One region of the Pseudomonas sp. XP1 genome, then DNA from elsewhere that is predicted to be linked to it. Evidence: predicted binding sites of a transcription regulator. Region 1 holds the regulator's gene; each other region holds the start of a gene.
What was found. The regulator sigma-54, encoded in region 1, starts transcription at its own class of promoters, with help from an activator protein. The targets are predictions, from matches to a motif close to ANTGGCATNNANNTTGCTNT.

Region 1 (2,174 bases):
CAGCAGGCTTTGCTGTTTTTCCTTGTGTTTTTTCAGTTGGCGGTCGAGCTTGTCTGCCAAGGCGTCGATCGCTGCATACATGTCTTCGTGTTCGGCGTTGGCAACCACTTCGCCGCCGGGAATCTGCAAGGTCGCCTCGACCTTCTGCTGCAGCTTCTCGACTTTCATGATGACCTGCACGTTGGTGATCTTGTCGAAGTGACTTTCCACGCGAGCGAGCTTTTCAAGCACGTAATCGCGCAGTGGCTGGGTGACTTCTACATGCTGTCCACTGATATTGACTTGCATACAGCTTCTCCTTTGTTGCCCGTGCATAAAGAGGCAGATCTTGCACCTGCCCCACAAACGCTGTGGCACATCTCAGGGGCTACATCAGTCGCTTGCGCTCGCTCGACGGTGCGATGCCGAGGGACTCGCGGTACTTGGCGACGGTGCGACGGGCTACCTGGATGCCTTGTGCCTCCAGTAAACCAGCGATCTTGCTGTCACTCAATGGCTTTTTCTGATTTTCCGCCGCAACCAGTTTCTTGATGATCGCGCGGATCGCCGTAGACGAGCATTCTCCGCCTTCGGAGGTGCTGACGTGGCTGGAGAAAAAGTATTTCAGTTCGTAGATGCCACGCGGCGTGTGCATGTATTTCTGCGTGGTTACCCGCGAAATGGTCGACTCGTGCATGCCCACCGCTTCGGCGATGTCATGCAGCACCAACGGCTTCATCGCTTCGTCGCCGTGATCGAGGAAGCCGCGCTGGTGCTCGACGATCTGCGTGGCCACCTTCATCAGGGTTTCGTTGCGGCTTTGCAGGCTCTTGATGAACCAGCGCGCTTCCTGCAACTGGTTGCGCATGAAGGTGTTGTCGGCGCTGGTGTCGGCCCGGCGCACAAAACCGGCATATTGCGGGTTGACGCGCAGGCGCGGAATGGCCTCCTGGTTCAGCTCCACCAGCCAGCGGTCGCTGTCCTTGCGCACGATGACGTCTGGCACCACGTACTCAGGCTCGCTGGACTCGATCTGCGAGCCGGGGCGCGGGTTGAGGCTTTGTACCAGCTCGATGACCTGGCGTAGCTCGTCTTCCTTGATTTTCATGCGACGCATCAGCTGGCTGTAATCACGGCTGCCGAGCAGGTCGATGAAGTCGGTGACCAGGCGCTTGGCTTCGGCCATCCACGGCGTGCTGGCGGGCAGCTGGCGCAGTTGCAGCAACAGGCATTCGCCCAGGGTGCGGGCGGCAACACCGGCTGGTTCGAACTGCTGGATGCGGTGCAGTACCGCTTCGACCTCGTCCAGCTCGATATCCAGCTCCGGGTCGAAACCGGCGCAGATTTCCTCGAGGGTATCTTCCAGGTAGCCCTGGCCGTTGATGCTGTCGATCAGGGTGACGGCGATCAGGCGGTCGGTGTCGGACATCGGAGCCAGGTTCAGTTGCCACAGCAGGTGGCTTTGCAGGCTTTCGCCGGCCGATGTGCGGGTGGTGAAGTCCCACTCGTCGTCGTCGTTGCTCGGCAGGCTGCTGGCGCTGGTCTGGTAGATGTCTTCCCAGGCGGTGTCGACCGGCAGTTCGTTGGGGATGCGCTCGCTCCACTCACCGTCTTCCAGGGTGTCGGCACTGGTAGTGCTTTCCTGGAAGCTGTTGTCCTGGACTTCGGCGGCCGGCTTGTTCTCGGCGTTGTCCGCCATCGGGTCGCTGTTGTCGAAGTCGTCGCCGTCTTCCTGACGTTCGAGCATCGGGTTCGACTCCAGCGCTTCCTGGATTTCCTGTTGGAGGTCCAGGGTGGAGAGCTGGAGCAGGCGGATGGCCTGTTGCAACTGCGGTGTCATCGTCAGTTGCTGGCCCATTTTTAGGACGAGCGATGGTTTCATGGCTGGGGCTTAATACCTTGTTCGCCGGCGCGCATGCGCCATCCACTACACGAGGGCGCCGGGGCGCCAGATCAAGCAAGTTTTATGCCTTAAATTGTAGCGTTTGCCTAGAGCACTGTAACAACTTTACCCCGGCCTTCAGGGCGATTTGCCAGTACTCCAGGCGCGTGCCGGGGTCAGAGCCGGAACTCGTGGCCCAGGTAAACCTCTTTGACCAGGTCGTTGGCCAGGATGGTTTCGGAGTCGCCTTCAGCGATCAGCCGGCCATCGTTGACGATATAGGCGGTTTCGCAGATATCCAGGGTCTCACGCA
Region 2 (2,174 bases), on a different contig from region 1:
TCAGGTTGGTGTCCTGGGCGGACAGGCCGGTTTTAGCGACCCAAAGAGCCGGAAGCATGTAAGTTCTCCTCGTGCGCCTGTTTTACGGCACCCGTTCAAAAGTGATTAGCCGATTTGCAAAACACGCGCCATGGCTTCGTCGCCTTCCTTGGCCGCGTTCATCATCTTGACGTGCAGTTCGAATTGACGGGACAGCGCCAGTACCGAAGTCATTTCTTCCACGGCGTTGACATTGCTGCCTTCCAGGAAGCCCGACACCACCCGTACGTTGACGTCGGCGTCGGCCGGTTGGCCGTCGCGGGTATGGATCAGGCCATCCAGGCCCTTGGTCAGGCCTTTGGTATCGGGGTTGACCAGCTTGATGCGGTCGACTTCGGCCATCACTCGCGGGTCTTCCCCCATGGAGCGGATGCTGATGGTGCCATCGGCGCCGACTTCGACCTTCTGCTCTGGCGGAATCGCAATCGGGCCGCCGTTGCCGATTACCGGCATGCCGTTGCCGGCACGCAGCACACCGAGGGCATCGATGTTCAGGCTGCCGGTGCGTACGTAGGCTTCACTGCCATCGGGCGCCTGCACGGCGATGAAGCCCTTGCCGGTCACCGTCACATCCAGATCGCGGCCGGTTTCCACCATAGGACCTTCGCTGAAGTCGGTGGCCGGGCGCTCGGTCATGGCAAAGGCGCGCGACGGAAAGCTGTCGCCGAACACCGGCATCGAGCGAGCCTGCTCCAGGTCTCGCTGGAAACCGTTGGTGGAAATGTTCGCCAGGTTGTTGGCGTGCGCCTTCTGCGCCAGCGCATTCTGGCTGGCACCGGTCATGGCCACGTAAAGCATCTTGTCCACAGTCATCCTCCATTGCACTGGCGGTCGTTTGCCGCTCGCCGTTGCTATGCGAGCTAGAAAGCAAGTTCCGAACCAACTTTGCGAAATCATGAAAAAGCCCGTGGATACGGGCTTTCGAGGGGGCAGTCGGTGTGTTGGACGCCGGTTATCCGGCGCTTGGTTGCCGATGGCGGCAAACCTGTACCGGCCTCTTCGCGGGTGAACCCGCGAAGAGGCCGGTACAGGTTTATTCAAGGCTCGCGGCAACCACCATTGCTGTAAGGCCCGGCGAATTTCTTCCAGCCCTCCCCCGGCGGCCATTGCGAGCAGACCAGGCGCCCATCCACCTGGCTTTCCCAGCGCCACCAGGGCGCCGTACCGGCCTGGGCCTGGTACAGGCAAAAAGCAGCGAACAATGTGACAACCAGCCTTTTCATGACCCCTCCGGCAAAGACGACGAACCCCTTCATGACAAAGGGGTTCGCCCACATGCACTCAGCCAGCGACCATCAGGCCATCTGGATGACGGTCTGCATGATGGTGCTTTCAGTGGAGATAGTCTTGGCGTTCGCCTGGTAGTTGCTCTGCGCCTTGATCAGCTCTACCAGCTCCTGCGTCAGGTTCACGTTCGAGCCTTCCAGCGCGTTGGACTCGACGCTGCCCAGGGTACCTGTCTTCGGCGCATCGATGCCCGGGATACCGGACGTGTAGGTTTCGGTCCAGCGGGTACCACCAATCTGCTGCAGGCCCTGCTCGTTGGCGAAACTGGCCAGGGCCACCTGGCCAATGGCGCGGGATTGCTGGTTGCTGAAGCTGGCGAACAGCACACCCGTCGAGTCGATGCTCAGGCTCGACAGGATACCGGTCGCGTAGCCGTCCTGGGACTGCGACATGCGCGCGGTCTCGGTGTTGTAGGAGGTGGTGCTGTTCATCGCCAGGCGCATGCCATCGGCATTGCCCACCGCGCCGTTGGAGATCCAGTTACCCGCAGAATCTTCAACCGCCGGCACCCAGCCAGTCATGGTGAAGGTGTTGTTGGTCACGGTGAACGACGAGCCCGCCGGGTGGCCGGTATTGTCCGCAGTCATGCTCTTGACCGAACCATCGCTGTTGAAGCTGATGGTGCCAGTCAGCGGCGCGGTGGAGGATGGCGAAAACGGGTTGCGCCCATCGACCAGGGTGTACATGGTCCACTCATTGGTGCCAGTCTTGCGATAGAACTGCTCCATGGTGTGCTCGTTACCCTGGCTGTCGTACACCTTGGTCGGGAAAGACTTGGTGTAAGTCGTCTGATCGGAAGGATCGAACGGCAGGTTCGGCACCATCGCGCCAGTACCATCATCCACTTC
Region 3 (2,174 bases), on a different contig from region 1:
GCCAAGTTCAAGCCGGACGACCTGGCCCAGCGGGTAGTCGACCGGATCAAGGCAGCGCATTGAAGCAGCCGGGGGCAGGCCCCCGGCACCAGTGATTTAAAAGAGGCGGCAGTAGTGTCTACGGGTAATTTGGATTTCGAACAGTTCCGGGTCTTCCTGGAGAAAGCCTGTGGCATCCTGCTGGGCGAGAATAAGCAGTACCTGGTCTCCAGCCGTCTCAACAAGCTGATGGAGCAACAGGGCATCAAGAGTCTGGGCGAGCTGGTTCAGCGGATCCAGGCCCAGCCGCGCGGCGGCTTGCGTGAGCAGGTGGTCGATGCCATGACCACCAACGAGACCCTGTGGTTTCGCGATACCTATCCGTTCGAGGTACTGAAGAACAAGGTCATACCCGAGTTCATTCGCAACAACCCCGGCCAGCGCCTGCGCATGTGGTCGGCGGCCTGTTCGTCGGGGCAGGAGCCGTATTCCATCTCGATGGCCATCGACGAATTCGAGCGCAGCAACCTCGGCCAGTTGAAGATGGGCGCGCAGATCGTTGCCACCGACCTGTCCGGCACGATGTTGACCAACTGCAAGACCGGCGAGTACGACAGCCTGGCGATTGCCCGTGGCTTGTCCCAGGAGCGCCTGCAGCGCTACTTCGACACCAAGGGGGCGGGGCGCTGGGCAGTCAAGCCTGCGATTCGCAGCCGCGTCGAGTTCCGCTCGTTCAACCTGCTCGACAGCTATGCCAGCCTGGGCAAGTTCGATGTGGTGTTCTGCCGTAACGTGCTGATCTACTTCTCGGCGCAGGTGAAGAAGGACATCCTGTTGCGTATCCACAGTACCTTGAAGCCGGGCGGGTATCTGTTCCTCGGGGCTTCCGAGGCGCTGAACGGGCTGCCGGACCATTACCAGATGGTGCAGTGCAGCCCGGGAATCATCTACCAGGCGAAGTAAGCACAAAGGCCGGCAGCGAAAGTTGCCGGCCTTTTTGTTTGCCTGTGCCGGCCTCTTCGCGGGCATGCCCGCTCCCACAGGTACCGCGCCGACCTTGAAAGCTGTGCAGAACCTTGTGGGAGCGGGTTTGCCCGCGAAGAGGCCGGCACAGGAGAAATGCTGACGTCAATTTTTTGTTTTGCCGCTTTTGCCGCCCGGCAATTGCCGCTTTCGCCGCCCAAGGCGGAAGGCCTTTGCCGCTTTTCTGGCATCACTCTGGCAGCATCTCGCCCTGCAAGCCCGTATTTCCGGGGTTTCTGTTGGTTGGCACAGCACTTGCTATACCTTGCCCAACGATATTCCGGTCAACCTCCGAAGGTTTCCCCGACATGAGCATCAGTTTCGACAAGGCGCTTGGTATTCACGAAAAGGCCCTGGGCTTCCGCGCTCAGCGTGCCGAAGTGCTGGCCAACAACATCGCCAACGCCGACACGCCCAACTACAAGGCGCGCGACATGGACTTCGCCTCGGTGCTCGCTGCCGAAAGCGACAAGCAGCAAAGCGGCGGCCGTTTCAGCCTGGATCGTACCAACAGCCGCCATATCGAGGCCGAGGGCCTGGCCATGGCTGACGATACCCTCAAGTACCGCACGCCAACGCAGCCGTCGATCGACCAGAACACCGTGGACGCGCAGATCGAGCAATCGAACTACACCGAAAACGCCGTCGGCTTCCAGGCCAGCTTCACCTTGCTCAACAGTAAATTCAAAGGGCTGGTTTCGGCCCTGCGGGGAGAATGACCATGTCCCTTTCCAGTGTCTTCAATATTGCCGGTAGCGGCATGAGTGCGCAGAACACGCGCCTGAACACCGTTGCGTCCAACATCGCCAACGCCGAGACCGTTTCCTCGAGCATCGACCAGACCTACCGCGCCCGCCACCCGGTGTTCGCCACCACCTTCCAGGACGCGCAGGCCGGCGGCAGCCAGTCGCTGTTCGAAGACCAGGGCGAGGCAGGGCAGGGCGTGCAGGTAAAAGGCATCGTTGAGGACCAGAGCAACCTGGAGGCCCGTTACGAGCCCAACCACCCGGCGGCGAACAAGGATGGCTACGTCTACTACCCGAACGTCAACGTGGTTGAGGAGATGGCTGACATGATCTCCGCCAGCCGCGCGTTCCAGACCAATGCCGAGCTGATGAACACGGCCAAGGCCATGATGCAGAAGGTCCTGACCCTCGGTCAGTGATAAGGAA

Region 2: a site for sigma-54 is predicted at 904-923, ahead of ACK1U9_RS02995 (flagellar basal body rod protein FlgF). Genes of this name have one in related genera too.
Region 3: a site for sigma-54 is predicted at 1,245-1,264, ahead of flgB (flagellar basal body rod protein FlgB). Genes of this name have one in related genera too.

Annotation. Positions count from the first base shown of each region.
Region 1 is NZ_JBNRIJ010000010.1:167,950-170,123, reverse strand. Features, by position in the region: gene hpf (ribosome hibernation-promoting factor, HPF/YfiA family) at 1-288, opposite strand, end outside; gene ACK1U9_RS12145 (RNA polymerase factor sigma-54) at 368-1,861, opposite strand; gene lptB (LPS export ABC transporter ATP-binding protein) at 2,038-2,174, opposite strand, start outside.
Region 2 is NZ_JBNRIJ010000002.1:142,074-144,247, reverse strand. Features, by position in the region: gene flgG (flagellar basal-body rod protein FlgG) at 1-58, opposite strand, end outside; gene ACK1U9_RS02995 (flagellar basal body rod protein FlgF) at 106-846, opposite strand; gene ACK1U9_RS02990 (hypothetical protein) at 1,077-1,262, opposite strand; gene flgE (flagellar hook protein FlgE) at 1,335-2,174, opposite strand, start outside.
Region 3 is NZ_JBNRIJ010000002.1:138,640-140,813, forward strand. Features, by position in the region: gene ACK1U9_RS02960 (chemotaxis protein CheV) at 1-63, shown strand, start outside; gene cheR (protein-glutamate O-methyltransferase CheR) at 115-942, shown strand; gene flgB (flagellar basal body rod protein FlgB) at 1,311-1,721, shown strand; gene flgC (flagellar basal body rod protein FlgC) at 1,724-2,167, shown strand.